DNA from 2 places in the Pseudaquabacterium inlustre genome. Region 1 is predicted to be linked to the other one. Evidence: predicted binding sites of a transcription regulator. Region 1 holds the regulator's gene; the other holds the start of a gene.
What was found. Region 1 encodes NrdR, which represses ribonucleotide reductase genes. Its sites were predicted from a motif close to CACNANATNTNGTG; they were not measured.
Positions count from the first base shown of each region.

Region 1 (7,699 bases):
CAGCCCCATCTTCCCGCCCAGCCCGCTGACCGGCGACGCGAAGTCCAGGTAGTCGATCGGCGTCGAATCCACCAAGGTGGTGTCGCGCGCCGGGTCCATGCGGGTGGTGATGGCCCACATCACGTCCTTCCAGTCGCGGATGTCCACGTCGTCGTCGGTCACCACGATGAACTTGGTGTACATGAACTGGCGCAGGTAGCTCCACAGCCCGAACATCAGCCGCTTGGCATGGCCGGGGTAGGCCTTCTTGATCGAGATGATCGCCATGCGGTAGCTGCAACCTTCCGGCGGCAGATAGAAGTCGACGATCTCGGGAAACTGCTTCTGCAGGATGGGCACGAACACTTCGTTCAACGCCACGCCCAGCACCGCGGGCTCGTCGGGCGGCTTGCCGGTGTAGGTGGAGTGGTAGACCGGGTCGCGCCGGTGCGTGAGCCGGTCGATGCGGAACACCGGGAACCAGTCCTGTTCGTTGTAGTAACCGGTGTGATCGCCGTACGGGCCTTCCAGCGCATGCAGGTAGCCGCCGATCTCCTTGACTGGCACGCCGTGGGCGCTGCGACCTTCGAAGCCCGGCGCGGCGGTGGGGATGTGGCCTTCCAGCACGATCTCGGCCGTGGCCGGCACCTGCAGCTTGCGCTCGCCCTCGCCCACGGCGCAGTCCACCAGTTCGGTGGCGCTGCCGCGCAGCAGACCGGCGAACTGGTACTCGCTCAAGCTGTCGGGCACCGGCGTCACCGCGCCCAGCGTGGTGGCCGGATCGGCGCCCAGCGCCACGGCGATCGGGAACGGCTGGCCGGGGTTGGCGCGGGCGAAGTCACGAAAATCCAGCGCGCCGCCGCGGTGCGCCAGCCAGCGCATGATGACCTCGCGCGGGCCGATCACCTGCTGGCGGTAGATGCCGATGTTCTGGCGCAGGCGCGGCCGCGCCACGCCCTGCGGACCGCGTGTGACCACCAGGCCCCAGGTGATCAGCGGCGCAGCGTCGCCCGGCCAGCAGGTCTGGATCGGCCACTGGCCGAGGTCGATCTCGTCACCCAGCTGTTCCACCTCGCGGCAGGGGCCGTCGCGGCGGCGCGTGGGCTTCATGTCCCACACGGCCTTGGCCAGTTGCACGAAGCGGCCGGCGTCCTTCAGCCCCTGCGGCGGCTCGGGCTCCTTCAGCCGTGACAGCAGCGTGCCGATATCGCGCAGCTCGGACACATCGGCCGCACCCATGCCCAGCGCCACGCGCCGCGGCGTGCCGAACAGGTTGGCCAACACCGGCACGCGGTGGCCGGTGGGCTGGCTGAACCACAGCGCCGGACCTTCGGCGCGCAGCACGCGGTCGGCCAGGGCGGTCATCTCGAGCACCGGCGACACCGGCGTCGTCACGCGGCGCAACTCGCCCTGCGCCTCCAGCTGGGCAGCGAAATCGCGCAAATCGCGGTATTTCATAATTCGGAATGAATAAGAGACGAAAGTCTTATGCTTGACCGGTTATTTCGAGGCTTCCTAGAATGCCTCTCAGCCCGATACTTCGGGTTAACCCGCGCCCGTCGTGCCGCTGGCTCGAGCAGGGCGCAACGCTGCCAGTTCCGGGTCTGTGCCCACGGCCACTGCAAGGTGGCTCCGGCAGACCAGCGGACGATTATCGGCCCCCGACCCAAGCCCCTCCTCGCTGTGCGAGGCGCGGCCCGCCGTCGGAGGCCCGAAGAAAGGATGCACATGACAGCGATTGCGAAGCTGCGCGCCACCGCGTCGACCAGCCTGGCCTCGGCCCAGGTGTTCCTGCGCGACGTGGGCGCCGGCCTGCTGGAAGTCAGCCACAACTCGCTGGCCCTGCTGGGCCTGGCGGTGCTGGGCGCCGCCCTGTTCGCCGGCGGCCGTGAAGACATGCGCGACGCAATGGAGCGGCACGCCCTCGACTGGCTGCTCGCTCGCCAGGAAGCGCGCGAGCCGGCCGATGCGCTGGCCGAGATCACCGAACCCGATGCCGTGGCCCGGGCCACCGCGGCCGATCCCAAGGCCCTGCCGCGCCAGCAGGCCGCCGTGGCCGGCTGGCTCTCGCGCCGTTACCACGTGGCCCCCGAACCGGTGAGCCGCCTGGTGCAGGAAGCCTGGAGCGTGGGCCAGCGCATGGGCCTCGATCCCACGCTGATCCTGGCCGTGATGGCCATCGAGTCGAACTTCAACCCGTTCGCGCAAAGCGCCGTGGGCGCCCAGGGCCTGATGCAGGTGATGACCCGGGTGCACGACGACAAGTACGAAGCCTTCGGTGGCGTGCGCGCCGCCTTCGACCCGGTGAGCAACCTGCGCGTGGGCGTGCTGGTGCTCAAGGAATGCATCGCCCGCGCCGGCGGGCTGGAGGCCGGCCTGCGCTACTACGTGGGGGCCGCCAACCAGAACGACGACGGGGGCTACGCCGCCAAGGTGCTGGCCGAGCAGACCCATCTGCGCAAGGTGGCCGATGGCAAGACCGTGGCGGTGAATGCGCCGCTGCCCGCCGCGCAGCCGGTGGTGCCCGCCGCGCCGGCCAACACCGCCGACGACGGCGCGCCGGTCAAGTCGGCCGGCACATCCGCACACGACGAGCGGGTGGCCCTGCTGCGCTGACGCCCGTACGGGCCGAAGCCGCTAGAATCCAAAGTCTCGCGCAACTGGCGATCAGGGCCTCACCGGCCCGAGGTGGATTGACCACCGGGAAGCGCGAGCCGCCAGCCGCACGCCCAGCGTGACGACCGGCGATGTCAGCCGTTCGCCTGGGCAACCTGTTGCACCTTGCCACCGCGCGGGGTCGCCGCAACGGGTCTTCACCGCACCGTTGAAGAGGATGCCCTCCATGTTCGACCGCTCCCAATCCACCATCGCCAACGTCGATCCCGCGCTGTGGGCCGCCATCCAGGCCGAGAACCAGCGCCAGGAAGACCACATCGAGCTGATCGCCAGCGAGAACTACACCTCGCCCGCCGTGATGCAGGCGCAAGGCTCGCAACTGACCAACAAGTACGCCGAGGGCTACCCCGGCAAGCGCTACTACGGCGGCTGCGAGCATGTGGACGTGGTCGAGCAGCTGGCGATTGACCGCGCCAAACAGCTGTTCGGCGCCGAGTACGCCAACGTGCAGCCCAACAGCGGCAGCCAGGCCAACCAGGCCGTGTACTTCGGCCTGCTGCAGCCCGGCGACACCATCATGGGCATGAGCCTGGCCGAAGGCGGCCACCTGACCCACGGCATGCCGCTGAACATGTCGGGCAAGTGGTTCAAGGTGGTGTCCTACGGCCTGAACGCCCAGGAAGACATCGACTACGACGCGATGGAGCGCCTGGCCCACGAGAACAAGCCCAAGCTGATCATCGCCGGCGCCTCGGCCTTCTCGCTGCGCATCGACTTCGAGCGCATCGCCGGCATCGCCAAGGCCATCGGCGCGTACTTCTGGGTCGACATGGCGCACTACGCCGGCCTGATCGCCGCGGGCGTCTACCCCAACCCGGTGCCGCATGCCGACGTGGTGACCACCACCACGCACAAGACCCTGCGCGGCCCGCGCGGCGGCCTGATCCTGATGCGCGGCGAAGAGATCGCCAAGAAGATCAACTCGGCCATCTTCCCCGGCATCCAGGGCGGCCCGCTGATGCACGTCATCGCCGGCAAGGCCGTGGCGCTGCAGGAGGCGCTGTCGCCGGAGTTCAAGGCCTACCAGGAGCAGGTGGTGAAGAACGCCGCCGCCATGGCCGAGACGCTCAAGCAGCGCGGCCTGCGCATCGTCAGTGGCCGCACCGAGAGCCATGTGATGCTGGTCGATCTGCGCCCCAAGGGCCTGACCGGCAAGGAAGCCGAGGCGCTGCTGGGCCGCGCTCACATCACCTGCAACAAGAACGGCATCCCCAACGATCCGCAAAAGCCCATGGTCACCAGCGGCATCCGCCTGGGCAGCCCGGCGATGACCACGCGCGGCTTCAAGGAAGCCGAGGCCGTGAAGGTGGCCCACCTGATCGCCGACGTGCTGGACAAGCCCAACGACGAGGCCACGCTGGCCGCCGTGCGCGAGCAGGTGTCGGCGCTGACCCGCGCCTTCCCGGTCTACCGCTGACCGGACACGGCGGCGCAGTCGGGCCCGGCTTGAAGACGTAGCACCCCATGCGCTGCCCCTATTGCGCTCACAACGAGACCCAGGTCGTCGAGACCCGCGAGTCCGACGAAGGCGACGTCATCCGGCGTCGCCGCCGCTGCCTGAAGTGCGACAAGCGCTTCACCACCTACGAGCGGGCGGAGATCGCACTGCCGGCGGTGGTGAAGAAGGACGGCGCCCGGGTCGAGTTCGATCCCGCCAAGCTGCGCGGCTCGATGATGCTGGCGCTGCGCAAGCGGCCGGTCAGCGTCGAGCAGGTGGACGCGGCGATCGAGCGCATCCAGGAAAAGCTGCTGGCCAGCGGCGCCCGCGAGGTGCCGTCGGCCCGCGTGGGCGAGCTGGTGATGCGCGAGCTCAAGCGCATGGACAAGGTGGGCTATGTGCGCTTCGCCTCCGTCTACCGCAGCTTCGAGGACGTGGACGAGTTCAGGCAGCTGATCCGCGACATCTGATCCGCAACACCTGATCCCGGCCCGGCCATCGGGGCGATTCCCCCCTTTCGGGTGGCGCATCCCCCCCCGCGCCGCCCCTCCCTCCGAAAGCCCCCGCCCCCTCCCCCCGCGCGGGCGACGCGCCGCCGGGCGCCGATTTCTACAGTGTGCGCATCCCATCCCGATGCATGGAGCGCACATGTCCCAGACCCCCTGCTGCCCCCGGCCCCGCCCGCTGCCGCGCCAAACCAGCCGCGGCCTGACGATGGTGGAGTTGCTGTGCTGCCTGTGCATCAGCGGCCTGCTGCTCGCCGGCGCGCTGCCCTCGCTGCGCGACCTGCGCCTGCGGCAGACGCTGGACGCCGTGGCCGCGATGCTGGAGACCGATGTCCAGTACGCACGCTCGCTGGCCCGCGCCACCGACCGCACCGTGCGGCTGGCGGTGCAGGCGACCGCCGACGGCGGCAGCTGCTACGTGATCCACAGCGGGCCAGCCGGCGCCTGCAGCTGCGATGCCAGCGGTGCCGCCCGCTGCGACGAGCCGGCGCAGCTGCAACGCGTGCAGGTGCAGGCCGCCACGGCCGGCGTGCGCATCAGCACGGCCAGCCGCAGCCTGGTGTTCGACGCCGGCAAGGGCACGGTGACGCCCACGGCCACCTTCGTGGTCACCGACAGCGAGGGCCGCGCCCTGCACCAGATCGTCAACGTGCTCGGCCGCACGCGGTCCTGCTCGCCCAGCGGCCTGGCCGGCTACCGCCGCTGCGCCTGAGCGCTTCGCCGTCCAGCGGGCCCCTGAACCCCCGTGGTCACGGGAGTCGGCCGACGAGCGGTCAATCCCCCGCGATGAACGGCGCACCCGTGACAGGTTGCCGCGTGCATCGGCCAATAATCGGCACATGTTCACACCGTCTGCCCGCCCCCCGCGCGACCGCGGCTTCACGCTCGTCGAGTTGATGATCGTGCTGGCCGTGCTGGCCATCCTGGTGGGCGTGGCCTGGCCGTCCTACCAGTCCGCGGTGCAGAAGGGCCGCCGCGCCGACGCCATGGCCGCACTGGCCCAGCTGATGCAGGCGCAGGAACGCTGGCGCAGCGAGCACGCGAGCTACCAGGCCACGCTGTCCAGCCTGCCGGGCACCGGCAGCACGTCGCCCGAAGGGCACTACACGCTGACGCTGGTCGATGACTCGGTCACCGCCACCGGCTACACCGCCCGGGCCACGGCCAAGAGCAGTTCCCCCCAGACGCACGACAGCGTGTGCCGCGTGATGCAGGTGGCCGTGTCCGGCGGCAGCATCACCTACAGCTCGCTCACCGCCAGCAACACCACCAACTCCGCGCCCGATCCATGCTGGGTCAAGTGATGACACGACCGCGGTCCGCCCGCACCGGGCTGACCCTGGTCGAGATGCTGATCACCATGGCCGTGATGGCCGTGCTGGTGGCCATCGCCGTGCCGTCCATGTACCAGTTCATCATGCGCAAGCGGGTGCAGGGTGTGGCGGATGAGTTGTTGGGGGATGTGCGCTTGGCTCGCTCGGTACAAGCGCGCGACAACCGTGACACGGTGATCCGCTTCGGCAGCCTGGATGGCCAGACCTGCTACGTGGTGTACCACCCCAGTTCGCGCCTTGCCTGCGACTGCACGGCCACGCCGGTGTGCGCTTCGCGCGGTAGTTCCAGCGCAGTGGAAATCAAGACCGTGCGGCTGGCGAGCAGTGGCCGCGTGTCGGTCAACCCCGTCGACGACAGCGCGTCACTGCTGAAGTGGGACGCAGTCACTGGCTTGCCGACCGATGGCGTGACGCTGAACATCCAGGTGTCGGGCAGTTCTGGCGGCGAAGTCCGCATGCGAACCAATGCCACCGGCCGCGGACAGCTGTGCAGTGTCAGCGGCCACACCGGCACCTACCCGGCCTGCGCCACCACCACAACCTCGACGGAACAATGAGACACGCCTTGACGCGCGCCACTTTGTCGCCCCGCCCTCGCGGCATGTCGCTGGTGGAACTGATGGTCGGTGTGACCATCGGCCTGTTCATCCTGGCGGCGGCAACGCTGGTGGTCACCAGCCAGTTGGGCGACAACCGCCGAATGCTCACCGATGCCCAACTGCAGCAGGACATGCGCGCCACCATGGACATCGCCGTGCGTGACATGCGACGTGCGGGCTACTGGGCCCATGGCTGGAACAACGTCTGGGCCGACTCGGTGACCAACGCGATGGCGAACCCGTACAACACGGTGAGCGCCACACGCAGCAGTCGTGAAGGCGACTCGATCGTCTACGACCGTTCCACCGACGAGGAAGGTCAGCAGTCCGGCACCGACAACGACCGTGTCGATTCGTCGGAACGGGTGGGCTTTCGCTTCAACGCCGCGGCCGGCACGGTGGAAATGCTGATGGGCGGCGACACATGGCAGACCTTGACCGACCCTGCGGTGATGCGTGTGACAAGGTTTGATCTGACCTACACGACCCAGGCGGTGCCGCTGCCCTGCGGAGCGCAGTGCCCTGTCAGTTCCCGGGGCTGCGCGCTGGATCTGCTGGTGCGCAATGCCACATTGGTGTTCAGCGCACAGGCGGCGAGTGACGCCTCGGTCAAACGAAGCGTCCGCAGCGACCTGCGGCTGCGCAACGACATCCTGGTCGAGCGGAGTGGATGCTGACATGAGCCGCAGCGAGCCTCTCACCCTCTCCCTCCACCGTCGCCAGACACCGGCACGGGGATTGGCGGCCTTGACCATCGTGATGGTGCTGTTCCTGATCATGGCGATGGTCGCGGCCTACACGAACCGCAACCTGGTGTTCGAGCAACGCACGAGCGCCAACAGCTATCGCGCCGAGCGCGCCCTGGCCGCCGCGGATGCCGGCATCGACTGGGCGTTGTCGATGCTCAACAGCGGCCGCATCGACACGCGCTGCAGCCTGGACGCCGATGGCGGCAGTTCCTACCGCGCACGCTACCTGACCACCGACACCGAAGGTCGCATCAGCGTGGCCACCGGCACCGGCGGCGTCACCCTGTACTCGGGCTGTACCAATGTGGACGGTGCGCTGAGTTGTGGTTGCCCGACCGCCGACTCGCCGACGGTGTCGGTGAGCAACTCAGCCGATCCGCCAGGCAACGCGTTCCGCGTCAGCTACTTTGTGCCCGGC
Region 1 is NZ_JBBUTH010000001.1:187,278-194,976, forward strand. It holds gene AACH10_RS00905 (UbiD family decarboxylase) at 1-1,437, opposite strand, end outside; gene AACH10_RS00910 (lytic transglycosylase domain-containing protein) at 1,708-2,595, shown strand; ZMP/ZTP riboswitch at 2,626-2,754, shown strand; gene glyA (serine hydroxymethyltransferase) at 2,822-4,072, shown strand; gene nrdR (transcriptional regulator NrdR) at 4,120-4,563, shown strand; gene AACH10_RS00925 (GspH/FimT family pseudopilin) at 4,742-5,311, shown strand; gene AACH10_RS00930 (type IV pilin protein) at 5,439-5,903, shown strand; gene AACH10_RS00935 (prepilin-type N-terminal cleavage/methylation domain-containing protein) at 5,903-6,490, shown strand; gene AACH10_RS00940 (PilW family protein) at 6,499-7,209, shown strand; gene AACH10_RS00945 (PilX N-terminal domain-containing pilus assembly protein) at 7,211-7,699, shown strand, end outside.

Region 2 (7,699 bases), on a different contig from region 1:
CGATGCGGCGCAGGCTGCCGTCGAAGTGCTTGAGGTCCATCACCATCACGTCGTCCCACAGGCCCAGGCGCTTGAGGTCACGCACCAGGTACTCGTTGATGACGGTGAACTCGCCCGACAGGTTGCTCTTGACCGAGAGGTTGCCGAAGCAGGGCTCGATCGAGGCGTCCACGCCGATGATGTTGCTGATGGTGGCCGTGGGCGCGATGGCCACGCAGTTGCTGTTGCGCATGCCGTGGGCCGCGATGCGCGCGCGCAGCGCGTCCCATTCCATCGTGCTGCTGCGGTCGACCTGCACGTACTGCTCACCGCGGGCCTGGGCCAGCAGTTCCAGGCTGTCCTGCGGCAGGATGCCGCGGTCCCACAGGCTGCCGCGGTAGCTGCTGTAGCGGCCGCGCTCCTCGGCCAGCTCGGTGCTGGCCCAGTAGGCGTGGTAGCAGATGGCTTCCATCGAGCGGTCGGCGAACTCCACCGCGGCCACGCTGCCGTAGGGCACGCGCAGCTGGTACAGCGCATCCTGGAAGCCCATCAGGCCCAGGCCCACCGGGCGGTGGCGCAGGTTGCTGTCGCGCGCCTTCTTCACCGCGTAGTAGTTGATGTCGATGACGTTGTCGAGCATGCGCATCGCGATGGACACGGTGCGCTTCAGCTTGGCCTGGTCGATCTGGCCGTCCTTCAGATGCTGGGCCAGGTTGATCGAGCCGAGGTTGCACACGGCGATCTCGGTGTCGCTGGTGTTCAGCGTGATCTCGGTGCACAGGTTGCTGCTGTGCACCACGCCCACGTGCTGCTGCGGGCTGCGCACGTTGCAGGCATCCTTGAACGTGATCCAGGGATGCCCGGTCTCGAACAGCATGGTCAGCATCTTGCGCCACAGGTCCTTGGCCGGCATGCGCTTGAACAGCTTGAGCTCGCCGCGGTCGGCCTTGGCCTCGTAGGCCGTGTAGGCGGCCTCGAAGTCGGCACCGAACTTGTCGTGCAGGTCGGGGCAGGTGCTGGGGCTGAACAGCGTCCACTCGCCGCCCTCGATCACGCGGCGCATGAACAGGTCGGGGATCCAGTTGGCGGTGTTCATGTCGTGCGTGCGCCGACGGTCGTCACCGGTGTTCTTGCGCAGCTCGAGGAACTCCTCGATGTCCAGGTGCCAGGTCTCCAGGTAGGCGCAGACCGCGCCCTTGCGCTTGCCACCCTGGTTGACGGCCACCGCCGTGTCGTTCACCACCTTCAGGAACGGCACCACGCCCTGGCTCTTGCCATTGGTGCCCTTGATGTAGCTGCCCAGCGCGCGCACGCGGGTCCAGTCGTTGCCCAGACCGCCGGCGAACTTGGAGAGCAGCGCGTTCTCCTTCAGCGCCTCGTAGATGCCGTCCAGATCGTCGGCCACAGTGGTGAGGTAGCAGCTGGACAGCTGCGAACGCAGCGAGCCGCTGTTGAACAGCGTGGGCGTGCTGCTCATGAAGTCGAACGACGACAGCACGTCGTAGAACTCGATGGCGCGCGCCTCGCGGTCGATCTCGTTGAGCGCCAGGCCCATGGCCACGCGCATGAAGAAGGCCTGCGGCATCTCGATGCGCACGTCCTCCACATGCAGGAAGTAGCGGTCGAACAGGGTCTGCAGGCCCAGGTAGTCGAACTGCAGGTCGCGCTCAGGCTTCAGCGCCGCGCCCAGGCGGGCCAGGTCGAACTGCTGCAGCTTGCTGTCCAGCAGTTCGTGCTGCACGCCCTTCTTGATGAACTGCGGGAAGTACTCGGCATAGCGCTCGGCCATCTGGGCCTGCGTGACCTCTTCACCCAGGATCTCGCGGCGGATGGTGTGGCACAGCAGGCGCGCGGTGGCACGGCTGTAGCCGGGGTCCTTCTCGATCTGGGTGCGGGCGGCCAGGATGGCGGCCTTGTAGACCTCGTCGATGGGCACGCCGTCGTACAGGTTGCGGCGCGTCTCGGCCAGGATGGGCTCGGGCTTCACGTCGGCACCCAGGCCGGCGCAGGCCGACTCAATCAGCGTGTTCAGCGCGGCCAGGTCCAGCGGCACGCGGCGGCCCTTGTCGGTCACTTCCAGCGCCGGCACCGGCGGGGCGGCCTGCTCCACCTGGCGGGCACGCTCCTGCGCGCGGCGCTCGCGGTACAGCACGTAGGCGCGGGCCACTTCATGGTGGCTGCCGCGCATCAGGCCCAGCTCGACCTGGTCCTGCACGTCCTCGATGTGGAAGGTGCCACCGCCCGGGCGGCTGCGCATCAGCGCGCGCACCACCGATTCGGTCAGCGCGTCCACCGTCTCGCGCACGCTGGCCGAAGCCGCGCCCTGGGTGCCATGCACCGCCAGGAAGGCCTTCATCAGCGCAACGGCGATCTTGTTGGGCTCGAAAGCCACCACCGAGCCATTGCGCCGAATGATCTGGTAGCCCGCGTAGGCCGACGTGGGGCCCTCGCTGCTGGCCGCGACATGCGGCGCGATTCCGACGGACGGGCTGCTGGTGACGAGTGCTTGCATGGATTCCCCTTGCGTGAATCGCGGCTGGGGGCCGCTGGATGTTCGGTACGACATGACGGTGCGCCCTCACGCACCGGACGTGCCGCCCTGACCGGGCCCGGGGCTGCATCCACCCACACCGGCGGCCCGGGTGCCCGCAGGCACCACGTCCAAAACTGCTGGTGTGGAGGGAGGAACAGCCGCCGCGCGAAGTGGGTCAGGGCGTTGTGTTCAGGGCGCGCAGCATAGCATGAAGGGACACTATATCTGGGGGTGCGCACAGCTCTCAAGCACTACCGGTAGCGTGCTTACCCTGCTTGACGACGAGACACCCGCCCCACGGCGGAGCGCCCCGATTTGGCGCATGCCGCGCCCTGCCGCATGGCTGCGGGCGCCCGGCCCCGCAGGCCGCGCCAATGCAGGTCAAACCGCCGGGTTCGGCCCGCCAGACCGCACCACGGCTGGCCCCGCGCCGGGCGCGTCAGCACCATCGCGGCGCATCGGCGGCTGTGGCGCCGCCGCACCCGCGGCGGCCGGTCCGGCCGCGGCGCACCAATGCGCCGGCCATCGCGCATCGGCCAGCAGCCGGGCCCAGTCGAATCCCGGCCCGGGGTCGCGCTTGCGCAACGGCGCCACATGCTCATGGCCGGCCACGTCACGCACCGGGTAGGCCTGCGCAATGGCGGCGAGCAAGCCGCCCAGCACCTGGTACTGCGCCGGCTCGAAGCACTCGCCTTCCAGGCCCTCGAGCTCGATGCCGATCGACCAGTCGTTGCAGTTGTCGCGGCCACGCCATTGCGACACGCCGGCATGCCAGGCGCGCTGATCGCAGGAGACGAACTGCAGCACCGCACCATCGCGCCGCACCAGGAAGTGCGCCGACACCTGCAGGCCGCGGATCTGGCCGTAGTACGGGTGCGCCTCCCAGTCGAGCCGGTTGGTGAACAGGCGCTCGATGGCGTCGCCCCCGTACTCGCCGGGCGGCAGGCTGATCGAGTGCAGCACCACCAGTTCCACCGCCGCGCCGGACGGTCGCGGACCGAAATTCGGCGACGGACAGCGGGCGGCCGGGCGCCACCAGCCGTCCTGCCAGCCGTCCTGCCTGCCGCCCTGGGTGAGCGCCTGCGCCGATGCCGCGTGCCCGGCGCCGCCCTCAGTCGCCGCCATGCTCGGCCACCTGGATGCCCAGCCGCGCCATGCGGTAGCGCATCTGGCGCAGCGACAGGCCCAGGCTGGCCCCGGCCGCCGTGCGGTTGAAGCGGTGCTTCTCCAATGCACGCACCAGCACATCACGCTCCACCTGGTCGAGGTAGACGACCAGATCCGCCGGCAGTTCGGCCGGCACCGCCGGGCTGGCGACCGGCGCCACCGGGCGCGGCGGCGCCAGGTCGGGCGCCTCGTCGGCCTCGGCCTCGGCGCCTTCGTCGTCGGGCAGGCCCAGGTCCTGCGGCTGGATCAGGTCGCCGCCGGTCAGCGTGACCGCACGGTGCAGCAGGTTCTCCAGCTCGCGCACATTGCCGGGAAAGCCGTGGCGTGCCAGCAGCGCGGCGGCGGCCGGGCTCAGCCGGGGGGCCGGTGACACGCCGGCATCGGTGGCGATGCGCGCCAGCACGGCCGCCGCGATGTCGGCCAGGTCGTCCACCCGCTCGCGCAGCGGCGGCATGCGGATCTGGATGACGTTCAGGCGGTAGAACAGGTCCTGCCGGAAGCGGCCCTCGTGCACCTCGACCGCCAGGTCCTTGTGCGTGGCGCTGACGATGCGCACGTTCACCGGCGCCTCGGCCACCGCGCCGATCGGTCGCACCGAGCGCTCCTGGATCGCCCGCAGCAGCTTGCTCTGCATGGCCAGCGGCAGGTCGCCGATCTCGTCGAGGAACAGCGTGCCGCCCTGGGCCGCCTGGAAGAAGCCGGCGCGGTCTTCCTGCGCGCCGGTGAAGGCGCCCTTGCGGTAGCCGAAGAACTCGGCCTCCAGCAGCTGCTCGGGGATGGCGCCGCAGTTCACCGCGACGAAGGGCATGGCTGCGCGGCTGCTCACGTCATGGATGGCCCGCGCCACCAGTTCCTTGCCGGTGCCCGATTCGCCCTGCACCAGCACCGGCGCCATGCCGCGCGCCACGCGCTCGATCAGGGCCCGCACCTGCTGCATGGCCGCCGAGCGCCCCACCAGCCGGCGCAGCGCCGGGTGGCCGGCCTCGGCCAGGGCATCGCCCGGTCCCGCCACCGCCGCCGCTTCGGCCGGCGCCACGGGCGTCGGCCCCTGGGCCGACGGCAGCACGCTGCGCCCCAGCGCCGAGGCCACCACGCTGCGGAACTGGCGCAGGTCCACGGGCTTGGTCAGGTAGTCGAAGGCGCCGGCCTTGAGGGCCTCGACCGCGTTCTCGGCCGAGCCGTAGGCGGTGATCACCAGCGTCTTCTCGGGCCGGCCCTGGGCCTCGATGCGGCGCAGCAGGTCGAGCCCGTTGCCGTCGGGCAGCTTCATGTCGGTGATCACCGCGTTGTAACGGCGCTCGCCCAGGCGCGTCCAGGCTTCCTCGACCGTGCCGGCGCTGTCGACGTCGTAGCCCTCGCGGATCAGCGTCAGCTCGTACAGCGTGCGCAGGTCGGGTTCGTCATCCACCACCAGCAGGCTGTAGGGCGCGGTCATCGTTCGGGGTTCGTGGCGGTGGGGTCGGAGGATGTCAACCGGCAGCGGCCAGGCGCATCACCACGCTGAACACGTTGCGATGCCGCTGGTGGGCCGCAGCCAGGCGGAACTCGATGCTGGCGCCATAGCGCTCGCACAGCTCGCGGCAAATATACAGGCCGAGTCCGCCGCCCCGGCTGCGCGTGGAGAAGAAGGGTTCGAACAGGTGGCGCTCCACCTCGGGCGGGATCGGCTCGCCATCGCTGGCCACGCTCAACAGCACGGCGCGGCCGCCGGTCAGCGGGCGCAGCGTCAGCACCATCGCGCCAGGCTGGTCGCCGGCATGGCGCGCCGCGTTGTCGAGCAGGTTGACCAGCACGCGGCGCAGGTGGTCGGCATCGAAGCGCACGGTCAGCACCTCGTCGGGCAGGTGCACGGCCAGGCGTTCGTCGGCCCGCCACGAGCCGGGGGCGCTGCGCCGCCAGTCGGCCACCACCAGGGCCACCTCGGCGCGGGCGTCGATCTCGGCGCTGGACGGCGCGGCACCCGGCGCCACGGCCATCACATCGTCGACGATGCGCTTGAGCCGGTCGACGTTGTCGGCCACGATGCGCGTGAGCCGCTGCTGCTGCGGTGGCAGGTCGTCCTCCAGCAGCAGCGCATTGGCCTGGGCGATGGCCGCCAGCGGGTTGCGGATCTCGTGCGCGATGCCGGCCGACATGCGCCCCATGGCCGCCAGCTTCTCCTGGCGCTGGCGGCCGCGCAACAGGCGCAGGTCCTCGATGAACAGCACGCAGATGTCCTCGGGCGGCGTGTCGTCGGCGGCGATGCCGCTGCGCCGCGTGAAGCGCGCCCGCACCTGCACCGCACGGCCCTCGCCCTCGGCCTGCGGCAGCACCAGCTCGCGCGATGCCTCGGGCCAGCTGCCCTGCACATAGGCCTGCTGCAGGGCCAGACACAGCCCCACCAGCGCCGGCTCGCCCGACATCGGGCAGGGCAGCGCCAGGCGCTGGCCGGCCGCACCCAGCAGCTGCCGCGCGGCGGGGTTGATCGCGCGCAGCGTGCCGGCGCGGTCGATCACCAGCACGCCCTCGCTCATCTCCTCGATGACCACGCGGTTCAGCTGGGTCTGCTGGCGCGCCAGCTCCAGGCTGGTGCGCGCACTGCGCTCCTCGCGCGCCAGGCGCTGCGCCAACTCAGCCGACAGCAGCGCGATCAGGAACAGGCCGGCGCCCGACAGCCCGGCCTGCGACAGCACCAGCCACAGGTCGCCCGCCGGGTGATCGCCCCACCACGCGGTGCCCAGCAGCACCAGCGTGACCGCGGCCGCGGTGCCCAGCGCCAGCACTCGACGGGTGAGCACGCCGGCCATCAGCACCGGCAGCACCAGCAGCGCGCCGTAGTTCAGCTGGCCGGCCGAATCGAGCAGGCGCAGCGCCGTGAAGGCCAGCAAATCGACACCGATGGTCCACAGCCATTGCCGCGGCTGCAGGCGTTGGGCCGGCGGGCCGTCCTGCACGCCCCGCAGCACCCACAGCGACACGGCCTGGCTGGCGTAGCACAGCGCCACCACCATCATCAGCAGCGGCGGGCGGCTGCCCAGCAGCCCGGCCACCCAGGGCGCCAGCACCAGCGCGGCGCCCAGCGCGGCACGCGCCAGCACATAGGTGCGCAGGATGCGGGGCAGCGCCGCGCCCTCGTCGGCCAGGCGGCGGGCGGCCGCGCTGCGCGCGCCGGGCGGCCCGCTGTCCTCGTCGCCGTCGCGCCGACCGCCGGCGGCAGCGCCGCTGCGCGTGTCGCCCCACAGGCTCAGCCAGCTGTCGCCCACCGACGAGCGCGGCGTGCGGCGCCGATCACCCTGCCGGCGATCGCCCTGGCGGCGGCGCTCGGTGCCGCGCGGACCGGCCATCACGCGTGCGGCGCGCGCGGCCCCAGCGCGCGGTGCGCCGGACTGCAGTAGATGTGCGAGCCGTCCAGCACGGCATCGGCCGCCGGCAGGTGCAGGCCGCAGTGCGCGCAGGCCACCATGGCCTCGGGTGCAGCCGCGCCGGCGCGGCGCGTCGGCGCCTGGCGCCCCTCGGCCGCACCCGACCCGCGTGCGCGGCCCAGCAGCTTCCACAGCACCAGGCCCAGCACCAACAGCAGCAACAGGTATTTCACGATCCAGCCCGCATCAGGCCGCCGCGCGGCCCAGCACCACTTCGAATACGAAGCGCGAGCCCACGTAGGCCAGCAGCAGCAGCGCTGCCCCCACGTACAGCCAGCGCGTGGCACGCCGCCCGCGCCATCCCTGGCGATGCCGGCCGATCAGCAGCGCCGCCACCACCGCCCAGCCCAGCAGCGAGAACACCGTCTTGTGGTTGAAGCGGAACGGCGCCGCCGTCATCACGCCCAGCACCAGCGCGGCGGTGAGCACCACGAACCCCGCCTCGACGAAGCGGAACGTCAGGCGCTCGAGCCGCAGCAGCGGCATGCCCATCGGGCCCGCGCCGGCCGCCCGGCCCGGCAGACCGACCTGGCCCGAGGCGGTGGCCAGCAGACCGGCACGCGAACGCATCGCACGCTCGGCCGAATCCAGCATCGTGGCGTGCAGCACCGCCGCGCCG
Region 2 is NZ_JBBUTH010000011.1:447,855-455,553, reverse strand. It holds gene AACH10_RS24755 (ribonucleoside-diphosphate reductase subunit alpha) at 1-2,491, opposite strand, end outside; gene ampD (1,6-anhydro-N-acetylmuramyl-L-alanine amidase AmpD) at 2,894-3,637, opposite strand; gene AACH10_RS24745 (sigma-54-dependent transcriptional regulator) at 3,624-5,114, opposite strand; gene AACH10_RS24740 (sensor histidine kinase) at 5,149-7,002, opposite strand; gene AACH10_RS24735 (PP0621 family protein) at 7,002-7,253, opposite strand; gene AACH10_RS24730 (cytochrome C assembly family protein) at 7,267-7,699, opposite strand, start outside.
Region 2: the regulator NrdR is predicted to act here: its motif matches at 2,730-2,743, upstream of AACH10_RS24755 (ribonucleoside-diphosphate reductase subunit alpha).